3 regions of the Shewanella halifaxensis HAW-EB4 genome follow, and region 1 is predicted to be linked to each of the others. Evidence: predicted binding sites of a transcription regulator. Region 1 holds the regulator's gene; each other region holds the start of a gene.
The links. The regulator sigma-54, encoded in region 1, starts transcription at its own class of promoters, with help from an activator protein. The targets are predictions, from matches to a motif close to GTTGGCACGNNNNTNGNNT.
Positions count from the first base shown of each region.

Region 2: a site for sigma-54 is predicted at 5,475-5,493, ahead of SHAL_RS00505 (formate dehydrogenase accessory sulfurtransferase FdhD). Genes of this name have one in related genera too.
Region 3: a site for sigma-54 is predicted at 6,659-6,677, ahead of glnA (glutamate--ammonia ligase). Genes of this name have one in related genera too.

Region 1 covers NC_010334.1:4,499,666-4,509,693, reverse strand. The annotation lists gene SHAL_RS19185 (molybdate ABC transporter substrate-binding protein) at 1-669, shown strand, start outside; gene mgtE (magnesium transporter) at 726-2,090, opposite strand; gene SHAL_RS19175 (HPr family phosphocarrier protein) at 2,182-2,457, opposite strand; gene rapZ (RNase adapter RapZ) at 2,444-3,298, opposite strand; gene ptsN (PTS IIA-like nitrogen regulatory protein PtsN) at 3,507-3,950, opposite strand; gene hpf (ribosome hibernation promoting factor) at 3,953-4,240, opposite strand; gene SHAL_RS19155 (RNA polymerase factor sigma-54) at 4,270-5,733, opposite strand; gene lptB (LPS export ABC transporter ATP-binding protein) at 5,870-6,601, opposite strand; gene lptA (lipopolysaccharide transport periplasmic protein LptA) at 6,598-7,155, opposite strand; gene lptC (LPS export ABC transporter periplasmic protein LptC) at 7,227-7,784, opposite strand; gene kdsC (3-deoxy-manno-octulosonate-8-phosphatase KdsC) at 7,781-8,332, opposite strand; gene SHAL_RS19130 (KpsF/GutQ family sugar-phosphate isomerase) at 8,334-9,311, opposite strand; gene SHAL_RS19125 (calcium/sodium antiporter) at 9,358-10,028, opposite strand, start outside.
Region 2 covers NC_010334.1:107,589-117,616, reverse strand. The annotation lists gene SHAL_RS00535 (formate dehydrogenase subunit alpha) at 1-1,208, opposite strand, end outside; gene SHAL_RS00530 (twin-arginine translocation signal domain-containing protein) at 1,228-1,425, opposite strand; gene SHAL_RS00525 (TorD/DmsD family molecular chaperone) at 1,600-2,274, opposite strand; gene SHAL_RS00520 (4Fe-4S binding protein) at 2,285-3,964, opposite strand; gene SHAL_RS00515 (DUF3306 domain-containing protein) at 4,114-4,776, opposite strand; gene SHAL_RS00510 (DUF3305 domain-containing protein) at 4,773-5,240, opposite strand; gene SHAL_RS00505 (formate dehydrogenase accessory sulfurtransferase FdhD) at 5,536-6,366, shown strand; gene SHAL_RS00500 (substrate-binding domain-containing protein) at 6,414-7,319, shown strand; gene rlmF (23S rRNA (adenine(1618)-N(6))-methyltransferase RlmF) at 7,451-8,593, opposite strand; gene SHAL_RS00490 (flagellar basal body-associated protein FliL) at 8,651-9,052, opposite strand; gene SHAL_RS00485 (chorismate--pyruvate lyase family protein) at 9,206-9,769, shown strand; gene SHAL_RS00480 (immune inhibitor A domain-containing protein) at 9,828-10,028, opposite strand, start outside.
Region 3 covers NC_010334.1:414,482-424,509, reverse strand. The annotation lists gene SHAL_RS01805 (4Fe-4S binding protein) at 1-605, shown strand, start outside; gene pdxY (pyridoxal kinase PdxY) at 997-1,860, opposite strand; gene SHAL_RS01795 (disulfide bond formation protein B) at 2,141-3,592, opposite strand; gene typA (translational GTPase TypA) at 4,247-6,058, opposite strand; gene glnA (glutamate--ammonia ligase) at 6,761-8,170, shown strand; gene SHAL_RS01780 (dicarboxylate/amino acid:cation symporter) at 8,376-9,581, shown strand; gene SHAL_RS01775 (hypothetical protein) at 9,804-10,028, shown strand, end outside.

The sequences.
Region 1 (10,028 bases):
CAGGTTGGAACACAAAAAGTACATGCTGATTTTGGGCCATCTGGGCTGCTTAGAAAGCGCATCGAAAACGGTGACAAGGTTGGCGTGTTTGCCTCTGCGAATATGAAACACCCACTGGCATTACAAGCTGAAGGTAAGGGCGGCAGTGTGGTGATGTTTGCTCGCAACCAGATGTGCGCGCTAGCGCAGCCGAGCGTCAATATCAACAGTGAGGGCGTGTTAGCTGCGATGCTTGATCCTAATGTGCGATTAGGCACCTCTACACCTAAAGCTGACCCTTCTGGTGACTATGCGTGGAAAATATTTGCTAAAGCTGACCACTTGCAAGCCGGCGCGACTGCAAAGCTAGAAGCCAAAGCCTTGCAACTCACTGGCGGTGAAAATAGTGCTAAAGCACCTAAAGGCCGTAATACCTATGGCTGGGTGATGGAGAATAAACGCGCCGACCTGTTTTTAACCTATTGCACCAATGCGGTACTGGCTCAGAAAGAGGTCAAAGACTTACAAGTGGTGCAGATGCCTGCACCGTTAGCGGTTGGGGCTAATTATGGTTTAATTGTGCTTGATGATGCTCAAGCCGATGCGTGGAAGCTGGCGATGTTTATTCTGTCAGAGCCAGGTCAAACCATTCTTGCTGACTACGGATTTGATGCACCGCTAAAGCCTTAGACAGCAAAAAGGCCGCGAAAGCGGCCTTTTGTTTTAACTTATTCAACAAATCGTAACTAGTGCATCAAGAAAATGGTTGCTAGACCTAGGAAGGCAAATAGACCGATAACATCGGTGACCGTAGTTAGTACCATACCGCCAGCGAGTGCGGGGTCAATGTTCATTTTCTTTAGCATTAGCGGAATGCTGGCACCAGCAAGTCCTGCGACAGTCATATTGATAAGCATTGCGCCACCAATAAGCGCACCAAGCGCTATATCGCCTTTCCATGCCCATACAGCGCCAAAGACGAGAACTGACCACAGAAGGCCATTTAGGAAGCCAATAGCGAGTTCCTTACCAATCAGCCAACGTGAGTTACTCTGACCAATCTGGCCGAGTGCAATACCACGAATAACCAGTGCTAAGGTTTGGTTACCCGCAACGCCACCCATACTAGGCACAATGGTCATCAAAATAGCGATAGTCGCAAATTGCTCTAGCGTACCCTCGAACATGTTACTGACCGATGCGGCTAGCAGCGCAGCGAACAAGTTAACGGTTAGCCATAGTGAGCGGCGGAAGGTACTCTTTAATACCGGACCAAAGGTATCGGTATCGTCATCCATACCCGCCATACCCATCATCGAGTGTTCGGCATCTTCACGAATAACGTCGACCACATCATCGATGGTGATACGGCCGAGCAGCTTGTTGTCAGCGTCGATAACCGGTGCTGATACCCAGTCATGTCGTTCGAATAACTGCGCGACTTCGCTGTCTGACATACCAACAGGGATCGCTTCAAGATCTGACACCATGATTTCACGCACTGAGGCGTTGGGATCACAGGTCAGCAGGTCGGCGATACGTACGCCACCTAAAACACAGTCTTTTTTATCGACCACATACAGCATATCGGTAGCATCAGGCAGTTCACCGCGGATCCGCAAATAGCGCAAAATCACATCGATATTGACGTCAGGCCTTAAGGTCACCGTATCGGTGTTCATCAGGCTACCGGCGGTGTCATCAGGGTACGACAGCGCTTGCTCGACACGTACTCGGTCTTGCTTGCTCATCGACTGTAAAACTTGGTTAAAGATGCTGTCAGGCAGGCTTCGTAAAATATAGGCTAAGTCATCGGTGTCCATGCTTTCGGCTGCTTTTGCAACGCGCTCAGGACTCATCTGTTTGATCAGGCTGTCTTTAAGCTCTTCACCGAGTTCGTCAAGAATTTCACCTGTGTGTTCTTGGTCAATCAGTTGCCATAACACTTGACGGGTGCGAGGTGGAGAAGATTCGAGAATAAAAGCAATGTCCGATGCCGCCATATCCTGCAACATGTTGCGGACATGGACAAACATACCGTTGCCTAATGCTTGAGTCAGCTGATTGAGACGTTGGTCAGTTGTTTCGTTGTCTAAGACTTCAATCGGCATGGCTCCCTCACTGGATAGTTTTAAAGGCGCTTATAATAACTTAAGTGCTGGGGATTTGTGTGTGATAACTAAGGAAATGAATGATTAATTATTAATTATCTTCATCAAATTTGGCATCAATTAATTGGCAAATAGCATCGAGTGCCTTTTTGGCGTCGGTTCCTGTTGCAAGGAGTTGTACCGTTTTTCCCATGCCTGTTTCTAACATTAATAAGCCTAGTACACTTGACGCCGAAGCCTGTTTCTCACCTTGAATGATGGTGATTTCGGCATCAAATTCAGAGGCGAGTACGACCAGTTTTGTTGCTGCGCGGGCGTGAAGACCTAGTTTATTGCAGATGGCGACTTCACGTTCAATGGTCGGCATTTTTTAGCTCTCGGTGGCGGACTTGTATTTTATGTTTGCCATCTTTGAAGTGAGCTGCAAGGCGCTCGGTAATGTAAACCGAGCGGTGTTGACCACCTGTACAGCCAATCGCTATGGTGAGATAGCTGCGATTGTTGCGCTCTAAGTCAGGTAACCAAGTCTCGAGTAGATCTTCGATCTGTTTAATAAACTGATTGACTCGAGGACGTTCATTTAAGAAGTCTTGTACTGGTTTATCGAGTCCTGTCATTGGGCGCAAGTCTGGTTCCCAATGGGGATTGGGTAAAAAGCGAACATCAAACATAAAGTCGGCTTCGGTCGGCATGCCGTGCTTAAATCCAAATGATTCAAAATTGATCATCAGTTCTTTATCAAGGTTACCGAGCAAGATCTCACGCACCTGATCGTTAAGATCATAGATGTTGAGAGTTGAGGTATCGATATAGTGGTCGACGATATTGGCTAGCGGCTCAAGTGAACGCCCTTCTATTTCAATTGCTTCTTTTAACGATACATTATCGTGAGATAGAGGGTGTAGACGACGAGTCTCGTTATAGCGTTTTAGTAGTACTTCATCGCTAGAATTAAGGAAAAAGCTAAGTAACTCAACTCCATCAGGTAAGTTGGTTAGGTGCTTAATAAGCTCGCTTTCTTTTTCTGGTAGGTTACGGATATCGACGCTGATCGCTACAAGATTGGTGTTTCCAGAGAGCTCTTTGAGTAGTGTGCCCATCATAGGCAGAGGCAGATTATCGACACAATAATAGCCGAGATCCTCTAGCATTCTTAACAGAACGGATTTTCCTGAACCGGAGCGACCTGAGACTAAAACAAGCTTCATCGTATGACTACCTGATAGAGATTTAACTAAATGTTTGGATTTTGTGATTATGTTGTACAAGTATATAGATTAACGTCTTTAAGGCTGAAAGCAAGAATTTGAGTGGGTAATAAAAAATAAATAATATTGCAGTAATAATTACTTAGGTCTTTAAATCATCAATGCATCATTGGAACAATGATAATAATTTAAAGACCCGAGTAAGACGCTACTGAGTAATGACTTGGTATAGCTCCGATTCATTACTGGTTTTTCTCAACTGCTTAACAACTGCTTTATCGTTGAGTTTTTCAGCCATACAAGACAGTGTCGCTAAATGTTGCTCACACTGTTCAGATGGCACCAGTAGAGCAAATAAGATATCGACAGGCTGCTTATCGATTGCGTCAAATGGGATAGGAACTTCACATTTAACCAATACTGCAACGGGACGGTCTATATTTGCCAGCCTTCCATGAGGAATCGCTATACCATTACCTATACCCGTGCTACCCATTTTTTCTCTCGCCAAGAGACTTTCAAAAATTTCTTGTGAAGAAAGGGTAGGGTACTGGACAGCAGCAATATCACTGATTAGCTCCAGTACCTTTTTCTTACTGCCCGGAGTGGCGCAGGTGGTGCACTCCGGCTGCAGGATGGTACTTAGTTCCATCGTTAGTGTTTAATCAGCTTCTCTTTGTGTTTAATAACCTGACGATCTAGCTTATCGATCAGGGAGTCTATCGCAGCATACATATCTGCGTGTTCCGAAGTGGCAAATACTTCCCCTTTTTTAAGGTGGATTTTGGCCTCGGCAATCTGCTGCATTTTCTGTACATTCAAAATAACGTGCACATTATTGATCTGATCGAAATGTCGTTCAAGCTTTGTGAATTTATCTTCCACATAGCCGCGCAGTGAAGCGGTAATTTCTATGTGATGTCCTGTCAGGTTGATTTGCATTATCGATCCTCCATGTGCCTAATTTTGAGTTATAAACTCTTACGTTGGTTTGAGGGTGGGATCAGCATTGCTTCGCGGTATTTCGCGATAGTACGTCTAGCTACTTTAATCCCTTGTTCCGCCAGAAGTTGGGCCATTTTGCTGTCGCTTAATGGTTTCTTCTGGTTTTCAGCAGCGACTAACTTCTTAATAAACGCCCTAATTGCTGTAGATGAGCACTCTCCGCCGTCGTCTGTACCGACATGGCTCGAGAAGAAATACTTGAGTTCGAAAATACCCCTTGGGGTATGCATATATTTTTGTGTGGTAACCCGTGAAATGGTGGATTCATGCATTTCAACGGCTTCGGCAATGTCATTTAATACCATAGGTTTCATGGCTTCTTCGCCGTACTCAAAAAAGCCTTGCTGAAATTTAACGATACAATTTGTTACCTTTAATAAGGTGTCATTGCGGCTTTCAAGGCTCTTAATAAACCACTTTGCTTCTTGAAGGTGGCCGCGAATAAACTGTCCATCGGCCTGATTAGTCGTGCTGCGTGCCATAGAAGCGTAATGCTGGTTAACATTAATCTTAGGCATATAGTCAGGGTTTAGCTCCACCACCCAGCGGCCTTTTTTCTTGCTAACAGACACATCCGGGATGACATATTCATCTTTACTGCGGGCTATTGCGAGACCAGGTCTTGGATTGAGCGTTTGGATCAGTGTGATAGCATCACGCAGGTCATCTTCTTTGAGCTTGGTTTTACGCATCAGCTGCCTAAAATCACGGCCAGCAATAAGGTCCAAATAGTCTTTAATCAGTAATCTAGCGTTATCTATATGGGGAGTATCGGCTGCATACTGCGCAAGTTGGATAAGTAGACATTCGCTTAGATTACGCGCGGCAACGCCGATAGGGTCGAAATGTTGAATCCGTTTTAAAACGGCCTCAACCTCATCGAGTTCAGTCTCTGGGTCGCCCATCGCTTCGAGGATCTCATCACAGCTTTGAGTTAAATAACCCCGCTCGTCGATTGCATCGATAATTGCAGTCGCGATAGCAAGGTCATTATCTGAAAATGGAGTGAGATTCTTTTGCCATTCAAGGTGCTCGTATAATCCTTCGCTAGTCTCACCCTGAAAAGGCATATCATCTTCACGACTCACGCCTGAGCTGGCGTTCGAGGAGACGGTATAGACTTCATCCCAAGTGGTATCCATCGGTAGCTCATCGGGCATGGAGTCTTGGGTTAGGGCATCAGAGGTTTCAACGCTTGCGCTATCTTGGATTAGCTCACTATCGGAGTTACTTGAAGACTGGTCTTCATCGTTGAGCATGTCGCCGTCTGATTGCTCTTCATCTAACTCCAGTAGCGGATTAGAATCTAATGCTTGTTGGATCTCTTGTTGCAGCTCTAAAGAAGACAGTTGTAACAGGCGAATAGCCTGCTGTAACTGGGGAGTCATGGTGAGCTGTTGACCCATTTTGAGCTGGAGTGACGCTTTCATTTTACCGCTATTCCCTACACTGTAGTTAAACGTTAAAGCTCGCTGAACTGGCGAAGGTTGCTCAAAAACTCAATACTTTGATTTTGTGTGGAAATAATTCCATATTGAGTTTTTTAGCTTCCATACTGTGAATTAACTATAGCCTGAATTGTTCACCTAAGTACACAGCTCGAACTTGTTGGTTGTCCAAGATTTCGGCAGGTGTGCCTTCGGCAATGAGATTTCCGTGGCTTACGATGTAAGCGTGCTCACAAACATCTAATGTTTCGCGAACATTGTGATCGGTGATTAGTACACCTAGGCCGCGACTCTTAAGTTGCTCAATAATCTTTTTGATATCGATAACTGAAATCGGGTCTACACCGGCAAATGGCTCGTCTAACAAGATAAACTTTGGATTAGCCGCTAGTGCTCTAGCAATTTCAACACGGCGGCGCTCACCCCCTGACAATGCCATACCTTGGCTGTCACGAATATGAGTGATATGGAACTCTTCAAGCAGATGCTCAAGTTGTTCTTCACGTTGCTCGTTATTGATGTCATGGCGAGTCTGTAATACCGCCATGATGTTGTCACGCACAGACAACTTTCTAAAAATACTGGCTTCCTGAGGCAGATAACCAATCCCTTTACGAGCGCGCAGATGCATAGGATCGAGTGTAAGATCGTCATCATCAATAAAGATCTTACCCTTATCACTCTGTACTAGGCCTACCACCATGTAGAACGTGGTTGTTTTACCTGCACCGTTTGGCCCAAGTAAACCGACAATCTGACCCGTCTTTACGGTTAAACTAACATCTTGTACGACAGCGCGATTTTTATAGCTCTTCGCAAGATTAACCGCTCTTAAAGTGATTTGCTTCATTGCTGTTCCTGCTGTTCCTGCTGTTCCTGCTGTTGCACTGGTGTTTCTGGTTTCTCTTCCTGATAGGTTTCAGGCTGAATAATGGTGATTACTCTATCATCGCCTTTACCTGAACTTTCAGCGATAAGTTGTTGTAAACTAATGTTGTACTTGATGCGATTACCGGTGACCTGACTACCGTCTTGCGCTAGAGTCGCGTCGCCGACTAAGGTCAGGGTGCGCGTCGCAAGTTCGTAACGGATCTCTTTGGCGCTAGCCGTTGCTGGGCGTCCATCGTCCATTATCTGGGTATAGGTGGCTGGGTTGCCTGTTGCCACAAGGGTTTTACCGCTCTTATCTTCTTTTGAGAAAACACGCAGTTTATCAGCATTCATCTTGATAGAGCCTTGGGTCACTTCGACAGGTCCAAAGAAGATAACCTGATTATTCTTAATATCGGCTTCTTGGCTTGCGGCTGCAATTTTCACTTCTTGCAGCAGATCATCGACCTTAGCAACAGAACTGAAACTTAGCAGGCAAAAAAGGCCTGCAAGGATAGATAGATTGTATTTCATAGCGTCCTTCTACTCAGCTAAAGCACTTTATTGAGCTAGCTCGAGTGTAAAATTGTTCAATATGTTGGGCGTTAATTAGCTTGGTAGATACCTTCTACTTGGCTGATTAGTTTTACGCTCTGGGCATTCAAGTCGGCATACAAGCCTAAACCTTGAATGACAAATTCGTTGCCAGTGACGTGGATAATTTCATCTGACGTCATAATCATAGTATTCAAATCAAGATCTAAATAGCTGGTGCTTAACGTCTGTATCGGCTCTTCTGGGCTAATAGAGTCGATAATAACATTGTTTTCTAGCGTTACCTTGCCAGTCACTTTATTAAGGCTGCCTTTGTCACTTTTTAGTCGCCATTGAGCCAAGCCATCATCAGGGAAAATGAGATAAACAGGCTCAGTAAAATAGGTCATGTTGACGCTATCATAGTGCTCCATATGCTTGGCCGTGACTTCGCTATTAATGAAGCCTAACTCGTTATATTCGATACTGCGTAGATCATCGATAATATAATCGGGTTGCTGACTCGTATCGATACTCAGCTCTTGCTCGCTCTTTTTAGACTGAACTTGCCAATAGAGCAAAAGTGCAGTGCCAAAAAGTGCGATTATCGCAAGGGTAACGCGGCTCATATACTCATCCCATGGGCGGAATCAAACTTGTCTTGGCTTAATAGTAGTAAGTCTGTGAGCTCGCGTAGGGCGCCGTGGCCGCCTTTAATGTGAGTTGTCATCTTGGCGTGCTGTTTCACGTAAGGGTGACCGTCTACCACACAGACAGAAAGACCCACCTTTTGCATGACCGGTAAGTCCACCATATCATCTCCAATATAGGCGACTTCTTCTGGAGTGACATTATAAAGTGCGAGTAGCTCGTTATAGGGAGCCAGCTTATTGTCGACGCCTTGATAGATATGTGTGACGCCAAGGGCGGTAAAACGGTCTTCAACGATTTGTGATTTACGGCCTGTAATAATCGCGACTTGGATACCGCTCGATAATATTGAGCGCACACCATAACCATCACGAGTATGGAATGTTTTTAGCTCTTCACCGCTGTTGCTCATATAAACCAGACCGTCGGAAAATACACCATCAACATCACAGATAAGCAGTTTGATCTTGCTGGCAGCTTGCCAGACATCATCGCTAATAGGGCCGTATAAACCTTGCTTGGACATATTAAATTACTCCCGCTTTAACCATATCTAGCATGTTTAGTGCGCCAACCGGCTGTTGTTTGTCATTAATTACGATTAAGCCATTAATACTTTTAGTATCCATGACTTTTAACGCTTCTGCTGCAAGTACATTATCAGTAATCGTGACGCAGCCCTTAGTCATCACCTCTGCAATAGGTGTGGTTCTTAAATTGACTTCAGCATCGATAACGCGGCGTAGATCGCCATCGGTGAAAATACCGACTAAGGTGTTGTTGCAGTCGACGACCGCCGTCATACCTAAACCTTTTTTAGAGATCTCATATAGCGCTTCGGTAATACAGATATCATCTTGGACGCTAGGTAGTTCATTACCTTTATGCATAACATCGCTGACTTTAAGTAGTAGCTTACGACCTAGGCTACCGCCAGGATGAGACAGTGCAAAGTCATCTTGAGTAAAGCCACGAGCCTGCAATAATGCAACGGCTAGAGCGTCACCCATTACCAAGGTTGCAGTCGTACTTGATGTCGGTGCGAGCCCGAGCGGGCAGGCCTCTTCTGGTACTTCGATGCAAAGATGTAGCTGAGCCAGTTTCGCCATATTCGAGTCAGGCTTACCCGTAACAGAGATCATAGGCAGTCCCATACGCTTAATGACTGGCATTAAGGTTAAGATCTCACTCGACTCGCCCGAGTTTGAAATCGCAAGTACGATATCGTTTTCACTGAGCACGCCAAGGTCGCCATGGCTGGCTTCTCCTGGGTGTACGAAAAATGCAGGCGTACCTGTACTAGCCAAGGTGGCTGAAATCTTGTTGCCAATATGGCCCGATTTTCCCATGCCCATCACGATAACTTTACCTGTGCATTGCAATATTAATTGGCAAGCTTGGGCAAATTCTGAAGAGTCGATGTACTGATACAGATTATCGAGTGCTTGTTTCTCGATATCGATAACCTTAGTACCCCATTGGCGTAGTTGATTTGCATCTACCATTTATTGATCTCTCTTTAAATTGCTGCTTAACGTATCGCACCCATTGCTATGATAGGAAGAGTAATGCCTGATATGCGATAAATGTAATAAGTAATACTACGCCATGCCATGGTTTTAGCTGTCTGGCGCGTCCAGATAATAAGATCAGTATTGCAAGTGCGCTGCTCGTTGCAAGTACCATATAAAAGTCACGTGTACTCGCTGCTGCATCTACAGCGCCCGGCGCTATGATGCCAGGTATAGCAAGAACCGCTAGAATATTGAATAAGTTTGAACCAACAATGTTACCGATCGCAAGATCATCTTCCTTTTTTAGGACTCCGGCAACACAGGCGGCAAGTTCCGGTAGGCTAGTACCGACGGCAATAATGGTTAAACCGATAACTAAATCTGACAAATGATACGCTTTAGCTATCCCAACTGCACCCTGAACCATCCAGTCTGCGGATAGTGGCAACAGTATCATACCGATAATCAGCCATAAAATAGCTTTACGGGTAGGGACATCAGCTGGAATTTCATTTTCAGCATCGACAGCCAGGGCGTCACGGTTTTTACTGTTTAATCCGTGCCAAATTAGGTAACCCATTAAGCCAATAAACATCACTAATAAGCTGATGCCTTCGATACGGGTTAGAAAGCCATCATGCAGGAAATAACCTACAATCACTGTAGCGACTAGCATCATTGGAATTTCGCGCTTGAGTGTCTGCGAAC
Region 2 (10,028 bases), 830 kb from region 1:
GTATCGAACAATAGACCAAAGTCTGTTGCACCCTGTACGTTATCGTGACCACGGAAGATGTTAGTACCGCCACCAGATACACCCATGTTACCTAGGGCTAGCTGCAGGATACAGTATGCACGTGTGTTAGCATTACCTACGTGGTGTTGAGTACCACCCATACACCAAACGATAGTGCCTGGCTTAGTTTCAGCAAGTAACTTAGCAACGCGACGCATCTGCTCTTCGGTTGCGCCAACAATATTTGCAACTTCAGCAGGATGATACTTCTTCACTTCTTCGCGAATACGTTCCATACCGTATACACGTTGGTCGATAAAGGTTTGATCTTCCCAACCGTTTTCGAAGATGTGCCATAACAAACCATAAATGAAAGGAATATCCGTACCAGGACGAATATGCACGAACTCATCAGACTTAGCTGCAGTTCGGGTGAAACGAGGGTCGACAACAATAATTTTTGCGCCGCGCTCTTTACCGATCAAAATATGTTGCATCGCAACAGGGTGAGCTTCACAAGGGTTTGAGCCGATGAACATCATCGCCTTTGCATTGCGAATATCGTTGAAAGAGTTGGTTTGCGCACCATAGCCCCAAGTGTTTGCAACACCGGCTACAGTGGTAGAGTGACAAATACGTGCAGAGTGGTCGACATTGTTAGTGCCCCACATTGCCGCAAATTTGCGGTACATATAAGCTTGTTCGTTTGAGAACTTTGCACTACCCATGAAGAATACAGAGTCAGGACCCGATTCCTTACGAATATCTAGTGCTTGTTGGCCAACTTCTTCAATCGCTTGATCCCATGAAAGACGCTTCCACTTACCGCCTTCTAGCTTCATTGGATACTTAAGACGCTTTTCACCATGACCATGCTCACGCAGCGCTGCACCTTTTGCACAGTGTCCACCCGCATTAAATGGGTGATCGAATGCAGGTTCCTGAGTTGTCCATACGCCGTTTTGAACTCCGGCATAAACACCACAGCCTACAGAGCAGTGAGAACAGATAGTACGTTTAGTTTCGGTGGGGACGTCGTGGGGAATATCTTTAGCTTCTGCTTTGCGCATCATACCTGCGCCAAGCATTGATGCCGCTGCAATACCACCTGTCGCGAGGCTCGCGGACTTGAGGAATTGGCGACGGTTTAGACCTAACGCTGCCTTATCGCTTGTGACAGCTTGGTCTGTTTTGCGGTTTAATCGCATCACACTCTCCTTTTAATTATTAACTGCGCAATGTGTCGTAGTAACTACGAACATGGTCAGACTCTTGATAACCGCTGCCTTTTTTCGCGATAGGTGCGGCGTCAGGTTGTGCGGCAAGAGCTTGTCCACTTGCAGTTGCAACTGCGCCAGCCGCACCGCCGATAGCCAATGCTTTTAGCAGTTGACGACGGCCCATGTCGGAAGCTTGCTTCTTCATAGTGTCTCCTTAGATTTACTGAAATTAAGATAAAGGATTTATTGCTAAACTATTTATCCAGTTATTGTTGGGCTCTTGTTGAGAAGAATCCCATTTTTTGTCTATCTCAGCTCAGGCCTATCGATTAACAACAAACGCTGAGCTGACATAAATCCAAACCTCTACCGTTAGCGATTAAGACGCTAACTCATTGGTAGATGGCTCAATTTTTTCAGACGCTTCTGCTTCACTGCCTGGGCAGTTAACAGGAATGTCTAAGCTTAATTGTTCAAACTCATTGGCTTCGATAACGAAAAACGCCTTAGCCAACTGCGCAACCGTTGCATAAAATGCCGCGCTTGGCGCTTTAGCTAAGTTATCGCAGAAACGCTCAATCCAACTGCCCATGTGGCGCTGATAGAAAGCAAGTTGACGATAACTTGGAGCTTCCAAGATCAAGGTGCCCATGACTTCACACAGTGCAGCAACGTGATCTTCTGGCTCTTTAACGTCTTCTTCACGCTCAAAGCCAAGCTGCATTAAGTCATTGCGTAACAGCGCCAATGGCTTGTCCATCAATGAACCAGTCATGAACCAACTGCCGTAGGGTAGAATTTCACCACAGCCCACGCCTAGGAATACGTTGAAATACTCATCTTCAAGCTGTTCATCACTAAATTGCTGAGCGGCCAACTTTAGACCCACCCAAGCTTTAGTCATGTCGCTGTCATCATCGGCATCGATCTCTAAGCCAGATAAGAACTCAAGTAGCTCATGGCTTGGTTGACGACGTAATAATGCAGCTAGCAACTGATAAATATCGGCTCTTAACTGATCGTTTTCTGAAACTTCTCTTACAAATTCGGTCATGGTTAAACTCTTATCGCAGTTGCTTTTCAGGATCTTGAAGAATGTCTTCAAACATGTCTTTTACTCGACAGTCACCACACATTTTTAAGCGGTCGGTGTTGGCACTGAAGGCACTGTGGGTTCCCACCACATCTAACATCCGCTTCACCATGGATTGAGTCGCGAACGGCGTGCCGCAAGTAATACATTCGAACGGAGCTTCTTCATGCAAGGTTTGACGCGTCTGACGTGCCGCTTTATCAAGGTTGACCTGGGGTGTTAAGCTGATGACCTTCTCAGGGCAAGCTGTCTCACATAGGCCACACTGCACACAGTCTTGCTCAACAAAATGCAGTGCTGGTAGATCGCCGCCATCGGTCAATGCCATCGTTGGACAAGTCGATACACAAGACATACACAAGGTACAGTTCTCGGTATTAACACTTACTTGGCCATATGGAATATTGCTTTGAGAAAAACAGCTATCAACTGATGCCGCTTGCTCATTGAGGTGATCGATAGCGTTGTAAATTGTTTCGCGTTTAGTCGTTGCCACAAATTCTGCAGGAACAATGACTGGCCAGCTAGCGCTAGTGATAAGTAGCTCAGAAAGAGCTTTGGCACCCACTTCTGTTAGATGCGCTTCAGTGATCAAACTGATCCGCTGTGGCTGACCCATCTCATCAAGAATATCGTTGGCTAAGGACAGTTCACCATGCAGCATCTGGGTTAGTGTTGGCGCCGTAGCATCAGTTTGCAGGATTAACACCTGACGAGCGCCCCATGCCAATGCTGACATCCAGTGGTCCATACTCGCAACGGTAATCTCTTCCATCTCAATAGGAATGATTTCACCTGCTAACGCGTCAGTTACTAGCTCTGCACCTTTACCCATATCATGGAAAAGGATCACTGGGGCAATTTGCGCCTGAGAGCGGAAGCTAGTGACTAGCTTTTGCAGATAGGTATGCATGGCCTGCGGAGTCGGCAGGTCATAACTAATCGCGCCAGTTGGGCATGCATTAGTACAACTACCCGCACCGTGACATAGGTAAGGGTCGATTTCGATCTTCTTCTCTATACTCGCAATTGCATCGGCAGGACAGAAGTTCAAACAGCGGGTGCAACCTTCATTACCGCTACGGTAATGGGCACAGATATCGCTGTTCACTTTGACATAGCGTGGCTTATCGAACTGACCAACGAGAGATGGAAGCTGCTCAAGCGCTTCATCCAACTTAGCTTGATCTTGCCCCACGTAGAAATAGCCAGGTGGTAGCATTTCAAGGTTGATGCAAGGGCTCACGCTAAGGTCGAGGATCAAGTCGAAATGGGCTTTGCGAATCGCAACTGTACTTAATTCAGCACTGCCATCGCCATGCTCTACCTTAACTTGAAATTGGCCTAAGAAACCTTTGATTTCAATAAGCTTGTTATAATAACTTTCCACATTTTCTGCGGCAGTCATTACTTTTTCCAAGTGGGCTTCGTCTTGGCTAGTGATAGGCTCATTGGCTAAAATGGCACACTGCCCCATGCTAGATAACTTATCAGCCGCTAAACGTGCCAAGTCTTCTGGCCCGATAACGAGAACGTTACCCTCGGTGGTGTAGCTAACGGTCGGTGGGATCAGGTTTTGAATCACCTGAGTCCCAGCAAGGACCTTCTGTCGAATCTCTTTGAGTCCAACCTGTGTTTCACTATTGCTCACATTGCGTTCCTGAACAGTTCTTTGGCTGCTTCTGTATATGAGTGTCGCTGTTTTATTTCGCTCTTTTTATTAGCGCCAGCTATTAATTACACTCTATTACAGCAATTCACATACCAAATTTGTGGAATTTAAAACACTCTATAGTAACGTTAAACAACTTTACTCGTCGAAGCGTCGCTGCTTTCTGGTTCATTTTGGGTCACGTTGTCTTGGTGACCGTCCAAAATGTCCGACACAGAATCTGCATCATTAAGGCGTTCATTTTGATCGGAGTTCTCAGCGGCAATCATCTCATCTGATGCAGCCTCAACTCCCTCTTGCGTTCCCTCTTGCGTTCCCTCTTCATCGTCTTCATCTTTGACCATGTATCGGAATACTTTTTTAGCTAACTCCGCTGAGACTTCGGCCGACAATTTAGGCTGATTGCTGTAATCGAGCGCATATTCAAGCAAGCCATCAATCTCACTGTAGTGAGGCTGTTTCCAGAGCGCCTTTAACGCGGCGGACTTAGCTGCTGGGTCAACGTTAGCGCCCATAAAGCTGGCAAAACTACCACCGACTTCAATCTTCTCAGGATCAGGTAGATCTTCAGCAGTTAAGATTCTATCGGCATCCGCTTCTACTTGTGCATTTTCAATCGTTTGAGTTGAATCCTGCGCTGTAGACTGCTCCGCTTCAGCTTGCTTTTGTGCTGTAAGCGCCTGCTCTTCGGCGAGTTGTTGTGCAGCAGCTTCAGCCGCGGCAACTTCTGCTTCGCCTTCAGCCTCTACTTGCTGCTTTCGCAGATTCCAGCGAGATAAAAATCCGCTCATGCTCTATCCGCCGTATGATCGGTACTAGGGCCTTCATTCTTGCGACGGTTAACATGCTTACGACGATGAGCGCAGATTTCGACTTCACCATGACGAGTAATAAAGGCTTCGATCCAGCAGGCTATGGCTTTCGGCATAGGAATGTTTAGTACGGGAGTGTCGGCTTCTAGACAACCCGCTGCGACATTCTGATCAGCAGAAATAGCGACTGGTTTCCACTCACCCTCTTCTGTTTCGTCACAGACGATATAAAGCATGGCATTATCCATATCGATATTGATACGGTAGCTTCCGCGTTCATCTTTATGGAGTTCTAGCAAAATTAAGTAGGCACCCTCAGGTGCGGCGTGGGTGGCGGGAAGCATCTGGTCGACTTCCCACTGTACTGAGGTCCATCTTCCGACTTGTTTCTCTATCTTCTTAAGGGAAACGTACATTGGCCATTGGCTTTCGGTATGTTGCATTCAGTCTCCGTCTTGCCTGAGGTGGCTGCCAATATGGCAAGCCAACTAAATAAATACTCCCTAAAGCTAAAGCAATATGCGTGCCATACAATATCAATTGAATAGTTTGAACTAGATCAACTATTCCAAGCAAAGACTAGGACATTTTGTCCAAATTGCAATTAGTGATAGGACATAAAAGGGCGACCCAGCCCCGATAAATGTGATCTACTACTAATTTTACCCCCTATAAAATTGGGTACAGATATTGCTTAGCACTAGGTGCAATTATTTCCTTTAACAGATGATGGGTCATATGACAGCATACAAAAGCAATCCAACGTTAATTAAAACCAACACCGACGTCCCTCTCACGATTGCGGTAACCGCCATTAATGAGAATGGCGAAAAAGTGGATAAGTTCATTGCATGCGAGCGCCCCCTCACCGTCTATTTAAACTGGCAGCCGATCGTGACCTTAATGACACTCGGCGCACGCGCGGAAGCGTTGTCATTGGGCTATCTTAAAAACCAAGGGTTTATCTCCGATATCAACAAGCTTGAGTCCGTTATTGTCGATTGGGACGTAAACTCGGCTGCCATTATTACCAATGAAAAAATTGAAAATTTAGATGAAAAGTTATCAGAAAAAACCGTTACCACTGGCTGTGGTCAAGGCACGGTTTACGGCGACTTTATGACCGGCCTCGATGATATTGTTCTACCGACGCCGCAGTTGAAGCAGAGCATGATCTACAGCCTGCTAAAAAATATCAGTGCCTATAATGAAACCTACAAAAATGCAGGTGCAGTGCATGGTTGCGGCTTGTGTAAAGATGATCAAATTGTTGGTTTTGTTGAAGATGTTGGCCGTCACAACGCTGTTGATACCCTAGCTGGTGAGATGTGGCTAAATCAGGACTCAGGTAACGATAAGCTATTTTATACCACGGGTCGCTTAACCTCAGAGATGGTGATTAAGGTCGCTAAGATGGGGATCCCGGTGGTGTTATCACGCAGCGGCGCAACCCAGATGGGGCTTGAGCTGGCACAAAAGTTAGGGATTACCATGATTGCTCGTGCTAAAGGTCGTCACTTCTTAATTTATAACGGTGCAGAGAACGTTGAATTTGATGCACTTTCTTAAGCCAATACCCCTAATATTATCGATAAAATGCGTGACAAGGAATAATAATGACTGAGCCGACTGACCTGATCTATATGAGTGCCAAACAGGTATCTGAGTACCTAGATCTCAATGAGAAGAAAGTCTACTCAATGGCCAACGATCGGATTCTACCCGCGACTAAAATCACTGGTAAGTGGCTGTTTCCAAAAATTTTGATCGACAGATGGGTAATGGACTCCTGTCACAGCGGTATGCTGTCTGACCGTATGCACATCACAGGTAGTGATGACCCTCTGCTATCGATGCTTGTGGCAAGAATGATGTCGCAGGTAGGTAAAAGTGAACTGATCAGCTACAGTTCTACAGGTTCACGCTTAGGTCTAGACTTACTATCCCGAGGTTACGCCGATGTGTGCACTCTGCACTGGGGCAGTGTCGAGGAGCGTAGTGTACGTCACCCTGCATTACTACAGGGTTATGCCAACCATCAGCAGTGGGTTATGGTGCACGGCTATACCCGCAAGCAAGGTTTGATGATGCGTCCAGATATGCATCACCGCTGCCAGGAGCTGGACAAAGTGTCTCAACAGTCTTGGCGTTGGGTTGCTCGTCAGGCTGGTGCGGGTAGCCAACAACACCTTGAGCAGTGGTTAATGAAGCAAGGTGCTTCATTTGAAGAGCTGAACTCGAGTATTGTAGCTCAAAGTGAACGTGAGCTAGCGGGCTATATTGCTCGCAACAATGCCGATATAGGCTTTGGTTGTCAGTCGGTAGCACTTGAGAGCGGCTTAAGCTTTGTACCGTTAGTCACTGAATCATTTGATTTTGTCATGCCTCAAGGGATCTATTTTAGACGCCAGCTACAAAGACTGTTCAACTTATTAGCTGAGCCACAAACGCAACAACTTGCAGCGACCCTAGGCGGTTATGATTTAACAGATTGTGGGAAGTTGCTCTGGAATGGTCAGTAACCCTATCAAGCTGTAATAAGCTAAAACAGCTTATATTGGCTAACTTGGTGAAATATCATTTTCCATAAATCTCGATGCCGTCACCAGATAGAACTGCGTACTGAAAAGCTGATGAGCTGCTCATCAGCTTTTTAATTTTCCACATCTCGATATTGTGCCCACAATTCTCTTTGTTCAGGCTTAAGGAAGGTCCAAGCTAACACTCGGGTGATCTTATTACCTTGGTGCATCTCCATCTCTTTCACCTCTTCCGCCTTTACCTTAGCTAACAAGGCTTTTGCAGGCTTAAGGTTTTCCTTTTTAGACACTAGCGTGGTGAACCATAAGCACTGGCTAGCAAACTCATGACTCTCACTGATCATAGTTTGCAAAAACTGCAGCTCGCCTCCCTCACACCATAACTCGGCTTTCTGACCGCCAAAGTTAAGGGGCGTTTCAGTTTTAGTCACAACAGGCTTTGTACTACGTAACGGCTTAGCCTCTGATGATTTAGCTCTATTTGCCGCAAGGTTTTTAAGCTTACGCGCTGTGCCCTCACTCGCTTCTGCTAATGAAGCGTGAAATGGTGGGTTGCACAAGGTTATATCGAAGCGTTCGTTTGGCTCAATCACTCCATGGAATACATGTTTAGCATTAGTTTGTAGTCGAGAGTTGAACCTCGCTGCGATCGCTGGATTACTGGCAAACACCTGCTGGGCATTTGCAATAGAGAGTGGGTCTACATCACTACCTACAAAGCTCCAACCATAAGACTGAATTCCGAGCAGCGGGTAGATCACATTGGCACCAGTACCAATATCTAACACCTTAACTCTCGGCCCTTTAGGTACTCGCTTTTTGCTGGATTTTTTAACTGCGAGTAGATCTGCGACGTAGTGAATGTAATCGGCACGGCCGGGAATAGGTGGACATAAAAATCCAGCGGGAATATCCCAGTGTTCAACATCATAATGCAGTTTCAACAGAGCCGCATTTAGCATTTTAACCGCTTGTGGGTCGGCAAAGTCTATTGATAGATTACCGTAGGGATTAGGCTTAACAAAAGATTTTAGCGCGGCAAAGGCAGCGATCAAAGCAGGAAAGTCGTAACCCTTATTATGCACATTTCGCGGGTGCAGAGGCTTAGACGTTTGTGCCTTAACGGCCGTATTTTTCTGCCCCTTAACGATGGTCTTAAGCTTAGAATTTGGCGATTTAGAGATCACTTTTCGTTTAGGTGCTGAAGGCTTGCCAGCCTTGCGCTCTTGAGTAGAAGGTTTAGTTTTATGACTCATGTTTTAACGCGCTAGCACCTGTAAAAGAGCAAACACTACTGATGTTTGCATTGAAAATTAATCGTATAGATATTTAGTAAAGAGTAAATTTACAACTAGGGGTTTACCCGTTTCCTGCTCCAGAAGTTGATTCACTTTCTCGTAGCACTGACGGCGGATCTCTTCCTTACCCGTTAAAGACTTCACCTTAGCTTCAGTCTGGTTACCCAAGATCTCAACAATTGCGGCTCTTAACAGAGGATCGTGTCTCTCTAAACTGACCAATTGTTCGGGTTTCTTCACCATCAATTCAACACTGAGTCTGACATAGCCTAGTTTCTTTCTATTTGAAATGTAGTTAGTGACTATTTCAGGTTCGAAGCCATAGTAAGCGTACTCTTCTAACGGTTTCTTGTCGGCCGCCACAGCACCAAAGCTACTGCAAAGCGCCACAAGTAGTACGGCTATTATTTTATTCATCTTCAAACTTACTCCCTGATCGATATTCGATGAGACCCGCTCTCATTCCATGTTCCTGCATGCCAAGCTAATCACTCTGTGTCGACAACCTCTACCTGCAACTGCACTGACATGCTAGACTGCTTCGGTTTGCTGCATTGTACCGAGAATTAGATGACTGTGACTAGGTTAAGCTTTCCTTATGGTGAATCAATCCAATGGTTTTCGCCAGAACAAATCACCAACTTACCTACACCACCTTTTCAGGAATGGCTATTAAGCACCTGTAGCTTAACGCAAAAATTAAAAAAGCATTGCACTCATTTTGAAGTCAGAGTTCTTGGAGAAGACACCCTAATTCCACCAGCAAAAGAGGCCTTTGGCTGCGAGAGTATGTGGATTAGAGAGGTGTTACTGGTTTTAGACGGCATTCCATGGATCTTCGCGAGGACTCTAATTCCAGGGCAATTACTAGAGAAGAAACAACAAGAGTTTTTAGGTCTAGGCGTTAGACCCTTAGGCGAACTACTCTATTCCAAAGATGAATTTGTTCCGGGACGGATCGAGGTGGCTCACTTTGAAGCGTGCAGCAAAATCGCAAAACTCGCGGGATCACTACAACAAGATGTGAGTCAGGAGTTGTGGGGACGTCGTCGCTATTTTCAATATGAAACCGAGCAATTGGTCGTTAGCGAGGTTTTCTTACCCGCTGCACAAGAAGCCATCGCGAAGCTCTAGCTGCATAGCAAAAAATAAAAAACGCCCTAACTAGGGCACTTCATGCGGCGAGTTATGTCTATGAGGCTTGACGCCGATATAAGCTGAATAGGCCGAGCATAACAAGCGACAGCCAGCCTAAGCTACCTCCAGAAGAGCCACTGCGCTCAATAACCGCAGCAGTCACCGTTATTAACGCACTCTTTTGTGCTGTTTGCCCCATACTGTCCGTCACTGTTAGCATCACCGTATAACTGCCCGTCGCGCCATAGGTATAACT
Region 3 (10,028 bases), 1.1 Mb from region 1:
TAAAATACCTGCTATTACTGGCCTTGCTGTACATCATCGTCGGCATGCCAACCATGAGTATTCCCGGCTACCTGAACAGTAATTACCACAAGATTGCCGATCTCAAGATGGCACTGTTTTTTATCACTCCAGGGCTCGTGACCTTAATCTGTTTCGGCTTTATTCTTGGGCTTGCAGCTTGGCGTCGCCAAGGGTTTTGTCGCTACATCTGCCCTTATGGTGCGCTTTTAGGGCTACTGAGCTTTCTTAGTCCATTCAAGATCCGTCGTAATACCAAGCACTGCTTGATTGAGACTAAAGGCATGAGTTGCGACAAGTGCAGCCGTGCCTGCCCAGCTAATATCAAGGTGCATAACCAAATCAACATTCGCTCAGATGAGTGCCAAGCCTGTATGCGTTGTATATCGGCTTGTCCTAAGAAAGAAGCGCTACAGTTTAGTACTCGCAACGGTTGGAAGCTTTCAGCACGAGGCTTAACGGTTATGCTACTAACCATCATGTTCCTGCTACCGCTTATCGCTTATCTAGCAGGCTTCTGGCACAGCGAAACGCCCGTTGAGGCGCGGATGTATTTGATTCAACATCTAGATAGGATTGGGCATTGATAGAAGGTCCTAGGTCCTAGGAAAAGCAGGCTCTAGGAAAGGCTAAGACAGTACAAGACGAACGGCCTGCGGCCTTACGGAACGCTGCGCTTACGGAAAAGATGGGGTAAAGCAGGGAAAGGCTGAGACGGTTTAAAGATGGTGAAAGCAAAGACGGAAAAGCGGGAAGCTAAGAAAGAGTACTGGTGATGCTTTTTTCTTTTGCTGTTCCTAGTAGGGCTTTAGCCCGCCCTCGAAGCGCAGCGTCCTAGGATCTAGGCCCTTCTTTTAAAGCAAAGACGACTAAAGACTAGCGCAGCGCTTACGGTAATGGCTAAGAAAAGAGCCTGCTCCCTGAATGGAGTAGGCTCATTAAATTCCGCCTCTTAACTCTTATACTAATGAGCTTGAGTTAGTTTACTCGCTTGGCGTGCGCCTTAATTACCGGCGATGCAATGGCATCCTGCGCGCCAATTAATTGTAGCTCATAAGCGCCTTGGTTAAAGGTCTCTAGCAGTACAGCATCCACTGAGGCATTAGTGCGCTCAAATGCTTCAACTGGGCTAAAACCAGCTTGCAGATTAGCCAACATCAAGCCACTGATTAAGTCACCGACGCCCACAGGTTGCTTTTCAAATTCATATAAAGGACGAGAGATTAAGTAACTGCCAGCCTTGGTCACCAGCAACATCTCAAACTGCTCTTGGCAAGTGGCGGCCTTAGCAAGGTGCTTCACGACTACCATCTCAAGCCCTTTTTCTAGCAAGCATTCACACGCATTTATCACCTCGTCCAGATTATGCAACTCTCTATCTGTGAGCGTTTCCAGCTCTAACAGGTTAGGCGCGATAATATCGGCTTCAGCCAAAGCTTGAGTTTTTAGGAACTCTTGCACGCCCGGCGCAACGATGCAGCCCTTCTCTGGGTGGCCCATCACAGGATCGCAGAAGTAAATCGCATTAGGATTGAGGGCTTTCATCTTTTTCACGGCTGCGACAATTTCACCACCTTGCTCTGCACTGCCAAGATAGCCACTGAGAATGGCATCACAGGTTTGCAGTTTACCGATATTGTCTAACCCTTGTACCAACTCGGTGATCTGACCCGCAGGCATGACAGTTCCCGTCCATCCTTGTGCATACTGAGTATGGTTAGAGAACTGCACCGTGTTAATTGGCCACACCTCCATACCGAGACGACGCATTGGGAATACGGCGCTACTGTTTCCTGCGCAGCCAAATACCACATGGGATTGAATGGATAAGATCCGCTTCATGGTTACAACCTTTAATTTTATTAGCGATTTAATAGAGGGTGCTCTACAGCTGCTTGTTTACAGCTACTCGAGGTTTTCACGGATTATACCAATTAGTCTCATACCAATCAGTATAAATTAGTATTGCCAAACTTAATCAGCCTGTGAGTGATTGCACTAGGATTTATGTGATTCACAGTAAATCGTTATCGGTATGAGTAAGGACTTGCCTGAAACAATGCAAAAAGCCCTTAACCATAGATTAAGGGCTTCACTCTCACTCTAAATAAGCAGTAAATAATTACTGCTGAACTTGGTAGAAGTTAACGCGGTTATTACCTTCTGTTGCATCTAATACTGCAAACTCACCATTCACAACTGTCATCGCTTGTGGGTTAGTCAGACCCGCAATATCGCTAGCCGCAACAACGGTATTTGAAGCCAAATCCATGGTTAACATTTGCTGACCAGAATGGCTAAGTAAGTAAGCTTTATCGTCTGCCACGCTAATACCGGTTATATTCGGGTAAGCCTGAGCGTCGATGCTAATAATAGCTTCGCTATTTAGCTCGTAGTCTTTACCGCTTAAACGTGAAACCACAAAGTTATTACGCTTAAGATCTGGCAAAGTCACCATTAAGTACTCTTGAGTGTTCGCATCCCAACCAACGTTAGCAACGTAGTTGTACTTAGCACGCACTGTCGCAAAGCGGCTGCGCTTAAGTTCACGAACGCCATCGGTTCCTTCGACGAATCGACCGTAAGTATCATCAAACTTCACGCTAGGGTCGTACTCAACGCGTACAAAACTCTTATGATCTGCTGTCACCAACACCGAGGTTTCGCCATCAAACGTCACACCGGCTAGGTTTGATATTTCAGCAGAGAATGCTGCATCAATTTGCACCTTAGCCAAAATTTCAGTCAGTTCTGCATTTAAGAAATAAACCCAGTTATTACTGGTAACCACTGCAAATAACTGGCTTTGTGGGTTATAGCTAATACCTGTCGCTAGACCGAAGATCTCCGCCGGCAAAGTAACACTATCAAGCGCAGTTAATTCGCCGTTAGCCGTCACTTTAGTCGCATCATTCTTTGTCATAGCCGCAAAGTCAGGCTTCTCGATTGAGTAAGCACCACGGGCTGATAACTTTGACAATGTAGGCCAGTTAGCCGTTGACCAAATTGTTTTCTCTGAATCAAATGTCATACGAACAGGGTCGCTTTGACCAATATATGGGAATGGTCCTGTTTGCGTGAATGCTTGCACAATGTTGAAGCCAATAATCACTAAGAACACATTTACAGTGATCTTGTTCAATAGGCTCCATTCACTGCTATCGCTCTTCTCAACTAGCTTATCGCCTTGTAGCAGCATTAATACGCCAGCAAACAATAAGATAATCGCAAAGACCACAATCACCCACACATAAGTGTGTACGCCAAAAATAGCCGGGCCAAAGCCTTGGCCAATATCACGCAGAATATGTGCCGAACTATGACGGTAGCCCGCCCATAAGCCGTATACAGCGGTAATAATCAGTGCACCAATATACTTTGGCTTTAAGCCGTAACGCATGATAAAAATCGCAATTAGCGATACCAGCACCATTGCTGTACGCTCTTGCCAGCAAAGAATACACGGGGTATCACCCATTCCAAAACCTAAGATGATACAGGCAATACCCACAGGCAAAGCTATAAGTGCCAATGCCGCCAGCGACACAATTCTGTTTAACGTTAATTCATTCATCTTCGTGTTCTCACAAGTTACCGGCAGGAACTAGCATGCCCCAAGTCGCCATCAACCAAATCCCCATGCTCATTAAAATGCTTAGAGCTAAAAAAATGTGCGCCATTCTTTGTTTATGTGGCTTAAAAGCCACCAAGAAACATGTAATAAAAATTAGGCAAAAAAGTAGAAATTCCACAACTTTCTCCAATAGAGTTAACTAGAACTCAATTCAAAAATGCGCTTAGCAAGCCAAATAGCGGCTCAAAATTGTCTGCAGCATTCGCTGCAATGCTTTGTAAATTGGCAATGCAAGTTACTAAAGCTGCAACTAAATTACGGCAAATCTGCTAGAAAAAATGTGTCGTAACCGTCATACCTCCAAATGAGTATTAGCGCATTCTTATTTTTGCTATCTGGATTCATTTATCGCTAAATTAGTGAGCGCTAGCGCTTGAGGCGAACTGATAAGCTAGTGGAGATTCACACTCTAAAGCGAGTTGTGAGCCTAGCCTAAAAGCATTGATTATTGAGGGGGCAACTGCAAAATAGCGGGGTAGAGTGAGCAACAGCACTAAAATACAAAACTACAGACAACAAAAAGGCCCTGAACATTTGCATGCTCAGGGCCTTTTTAATACTTAACCCATTAAGGGTTGAAGCTAAACGCGGTCATTACTTACGGTTATGACGCTTACGTTCGTTTTCAGTCAAGAAACGCTTACGAACACGGATGTTCAGTGGCGTTACTTCTACTAATTCGTCATCATCGATGAACTCAAGCGCTTGCTCTAGTGTCATTTCGATATGCGGAGTTAGTACCTGAGCTTCGTCAGTACCAGATGCACGCATGTTAGTTAGCTGCTTACCTTTCAAACAGTTAACTGTTAGGTCGTTAGCACGTGCATGAAGACCAACTACTTGACCTTCGTATACTTCTGATGCGTGAGTAATAAACAGACGACCACGCTCTTGTAGACCGAATAGTGCGAATGTTAGTGCTTTACCAGTAGCGTTAGAGATCAATACACCACGTGCACGTTGACCAATATCACCACCTTTCAATGGACCGTAGTGGTCGAATGAATGGTAAATTAGACCAGTACCAGAAGTCGCTGTCATGAATTCAGTTTGGAAACCGATTAGACCACGGCTAGGGATAACGAAGTCGATACGTACACGACCCTTACCATCTAACTGCATGTCCTTCATGTCACCCTTACGGATACCAAGCTTCTCGATCACGGCACCTTGATGTTGCTCTTCAACGTCAACAGTTAGTGTTTCGAACGGCTCACACATCTCGCCATCGATCTCTTTTACGATAACTTCTGGACGAGATACAGCTAGCTCATAACCTTCACGACGCATGTTTTCAATCAAGATTGAAAGGTGAAGTTCACCACGGCCTGATACGCGGAAACGATCTGGGCTGTCAGTTTCTTCAACGCGTAGTGCTACGTTGTGTACTAGTTCTTGCTGTAAACGCTCAAGAATATTACGTGAAGTAACATACTTACCTTCTTTACCAGCGAACGGAGAAGTGTTCACCTGGAAAGTCATGGTTAGTGTTGGTTCATCAACAGACAATGGAGGCAATGCTTCTACGTTAGTAGTTGCACAAACAGTGTCAGAAATTAGCAATTGGCCAAGACCAGTAATCGCAACGATGTCGCCTGCTGTTGCATCAGCAACTTCGTGACGCTCAAGACCCATGTAACCTAATACTTGGCCTACTTTACCGTTACGCTTCTTGCCGTCTGCGCCAATAATGGTCACTTGCTGGTTAGTTTTAACACTACCACGCTTGATGCGGCCAATACCGATAACACCCACGTATGAGTTGTAGTCGATTTGCGAAATTTGCATCTGGAAATCACCTTCAGCATCAGCATCTGGTGAAGAAACTTTTTCAACGATCGTTTCGAATAGCGGCGTCATATCAGCGCTAGTTTCGTCTGGATCTAGTGTTGCAAAACCGTTTAGCGCAGAAGCATAAACGATTGGGAAATCTAGTTGCTCATCAGTCGCACCTAGGTTGTCGAACAAGTCAAATACTTGGTCAATAACCCAATCTGGACGTGCGCCTGGACGGTCAATCTTGTTAATAACAACGATTGGCTTTAGGCCTTGAGCGAAAGCTTTCTTAGTCACGAAGCGAGTCTGTGGCATTGGACCATCTACTGCGTCAACTAGTAGTAATACTGAGTCAACCATAGATAGAACACGCTCTACCTCACCACCGAAATCGGCGTGACCAGGAGTATCAACGATGTTGATACGGTAATCGTTCCACTTGATGGCAGTGTTCTTGGCCAGAATCGTGATACCACGTTCCTTTTCAAGATCATTTGAATCCATCACCCGCTCAGTGGCTTCTCCTCGAGACTCAAGGGTTCCTGACTGCGCCAGCAACTTATCAACCAAGGTAGTCTTACCATGGTCAACGTGTGCAATAATGGCGATGTTACGTAAATTCTCTAACACGGCTAAACCTCTTACCATCGGTATAAAATATAGGGGGGGTTACTGACAACAACTAAAACCAATCTAGTATAGTAGTTGCAATAAAAAGCGTGACATTCTACTCTAGCTCGACGTTATCTCACAGGATTATTTTTAACCAATCGTTAAAAATAACTCTTTCGCATTGCTTTTTTTCGCTCTAACGTCCGCTTTTTATACACTTTTTTATACTTTACCCACACTAGACTAATCGTGTCAGCCAGCTTAAACCTCCTCGCTATATCCAACACTTTGGCTGTTTTAGGCGACGATTTCAGATCTATAAGTAGCTAAAACACGCTCAATAATCCTGCGGTTAAATGACTGTCTTTAATCCCAATAACACTTATTGAAAATCCAATGTTATTTCCTTGACTTATCCCCTATAAAATTGGTCATAGCTTAGTTATTCTGTGTACCGATTTTAAACGAGATGCCAATTAAGTATCTGCAAGACAAATGGCAACTGCACTGTTATAGCGCGCACCACATTGATCCATTGGTCGCACCAAAATAGTGCGACAAAGAAGTTACCAACAAAGCCAAGAAACGACTAACTCATAATATTCAACAAGTTAAAGAGTTGGCACGAGTCTCGCTATATGAAGACCATAATCGCATTAAGCGCTAAATATTAAAGATAAAACAAAGGGACGACCCTTTACCCTACTCGGAGACTTTAGAATGTCAGCAGAATCAGTTTTACAACAACTAAAAGAGTTAGAAGTTAAGTTTGTTGATTTACGTTTTACCGATACGATAGGTAAAGAGCAGCACGTTACAATCCCAACTCACCAAGTTGATGCTGACTTTTTTGAAGACGGTAAAATGTTTGACGGTTCTTCAATCTCAGGTTGGAAAGGCATTAACGAATCAGACATGGTATTGATGCCTGATCCAGCAAGCTTTGTTCTTGACCCTTTTACCGCTGAAACGACTGCAAACATTCGTTGTGACATCCTAAACCCTGGCACAATGACAGGTTATAACCGTGACCCACGTTCAATTGCAAAGAAAGCTGAAGATTACCTACGTTCAACAGGTATTGCCGATACAGTATTGGTTGGTCCAGAGCCAGAATTCTTCCTATTTGACGATGTCAAGTTCGGCGCTGACATGTCGGGTTGTTTCTACAAGGTTGACGCTGAAGAAGCGGCTTGGAACTCAGGTACCAGCTATGAAAATGGCAACAAGGGTCACCGTCCAGGCGTTAAAGGCGGTTACTTCCCAGTAGCACCAGTAGATTCATCACAAGATATCCGTAGTGCTATGTGTTTAGTACTAGAAGAGATGGGCCAAGTTGTTGAAGCACACCACCATGAAGTTGCTACAGCGGGCCAGAACGAAATCGCAACACGTTTCAATACACTAACACTGAAGGCCGACGAAGTTCAGGTACTTAAGTATGTTGTACATAACGTTGCTCACGCTTACAACAAGACTGCGACATTCATGCCTAAACCAATCGTTGGTGACAACGGTAGCGGTATGCACGTGCATCAGTCTCTTGCAAAAGACGGCGTGAACTTATTCGCTGGTGACAAGTATGGCGGATTGAGCGAAACAGCACTATTTTACATCGGTGGTGTTATTAAGCATGCTCGCGCAATCAACGCATTTGCTAACCCATCGACAAACTCATATAAGCGCCTTGTACCACACTTCGAAGCGCCAGTTATGCTTGCTTACTCAGCAGCTAACCGCTCTGCTTCTATCCGTATCCCAGTGGTACCAAGTGCAAAAGGTCGTCGTATCGAAATCCGTTTTGGTGACCCAGTAGCAAACCCATACTTAGCATTCTCTGCAATGCTAATGGCGGGCCTTGACGGCATCCAAAACAAGATCCACCCAGGTGAGGCAATGGACAAAGATCTATATGATCTTCCAGCAGAAGAAGCGGCTGAAATCCCAACAGTTGCCACTTCACTAGAAAATGCACTTGAGTGTCTAGACGCTGACCGTGAGTTCTTGACTCGTGGCGACGTATTCACTAACGACTTTATCGATTCTTACATCACACTTAAGTCTGCAGACGTTGAGCGTATCAACCAAACTACTCACCCAGTTGAATTCGAGCTTTACTACAGCTTGTAATTATCTGAGATGACTCGCTAACCGCTAGAGTGGTTAGCCTTACAGCCCTAAACAGCAATGTTTGGGGCTTTTTTTTTACCTTGTTCGCCTGTCTATCTACTGTTGACCTATAGTTTATCTATCCCTATTCGCTTTCGTCTGCGAAAAAGCTAATACCAACCAGTATAAGCCTTCTATGGGTATAGCTCACAAATGGAATGACTTTATGTGGCAAAAAATTAAGCCCTATCGCTCCTCTATTATCTTACTTTCGGCTTTGATGCTAGGAGGACTGATTGGGATCCTCTTTCCAGTGTTTGCCCTTAAGCTAAAGCCCTTGGGCCAGATATTTCTAAACTTACTGTTTATGATTATCGTGCCATTAGTGGCGATTAGCGTCACCTCCTCTATCGCCCGTATGACAGACTTAAAAAAACTCGGTGTGATCCTAGTGACCATTTTCATGGTCTCTATTGTTATGGCGATTATCCCAACAATAGGAATTATCGGCCTCGCTTCTATTTACGACCCAGCACAAGGGGTAACCCTAGATCTGCATCAACAAGTGAGCACTGGCTCTGGAAGCATGGATTTTGTTAACCTGCTGACCACCAACGACTTTGTTGGTTTGCTGTCTAAGTCCAACATTCTGGCACTGATTATCATGTCAGTTATTTCAGGCATTGCTATTGGGCAGTCAGGAAAGGATGGCGAGAAGGTCTCGGCCATGCTCGATAGCTTAAATACCGTGATCATGAAAATCGTCTCTATTTTAATGATCGTTGCACCAGTGGGACTCGGCGCCTACTTTGCATCGACGATGGCCAGCCAAGATACCGAACTCTTGAGTACATTTGCCCGTGCTATCGGCCTGTTTTTTATCGCTGCCGCACTCTACTACACCCTTGGTAGCACGCTATACGCCTGGTTAGGCGGTGGCATTAATGGCATTAAGCAATTTTGGCGCAACGCCATTGAGCCATCAGCGACGGCATTAGGAACAAGCTCCTCCCTTGCATCACTACCTGTCAATATTCGCGCCGCTAATAAGATGGGCATTAGAGAGGAGATTGCCGATATCTGTCTGCCCTTACTGGTAAACCTAAACAAGGGCGGCGCAGCCATGACCACGGCCCTTAAAATTGTGTTTATCTACTCGATTCTCGGATTGGATTTTACTGCAGATATCTTTGCGCTAACGGTACTGATTTCTGTCCTCTCAGCCTTTGTGATTGGCGGCGTGCCAGGCGGGGCTTTTCTTGGCGAGATATTTATCGTCACCACGTTAGGCTTACCGATAGAGGTGATCCCCATCTTAGTGATTATTGGTGCGGTTACCGACGCCCCAGCAACGGTGATCAACGTGATCCACGACCTCAACGCGACCCAAATAATCGAACGGATTAACGGTAAGCGTTATGCAAGAAGCTGAGGCTATAGTGACAAACGCCAAAACCTTAGCGAACTAACGACCTCCTTTACCATTGATAGCATATTAAGCAAAAGCATCTTAATTACAATCAATTAGGCATATGACACTTTAAGTGTCATATGCCTTTTTTACGCCTGTCACATTCATGACGCCGTCACCGAACAAAATTTATGCTGAACTTGCTCTCGTCAAATTCAACTGTCAACATAGCAAGGAGCAAATATGGAACAATCAATCACTCGACACAAAATGGACACAACAATGGACACGGTCACGATTGCAAATGGATATTGGTACTACTTCAACGATGAAGAGGTACGTATAACCGCCCACGGTTCAGGTTTTACTGGTAAAGAAACTATTTATGTCAATGATGAACTGATCACCGAAAAGCGTAACCTTGGGATGAAAAGCGCTCACGAATTTTGTTATTTGGGCAATGACTAC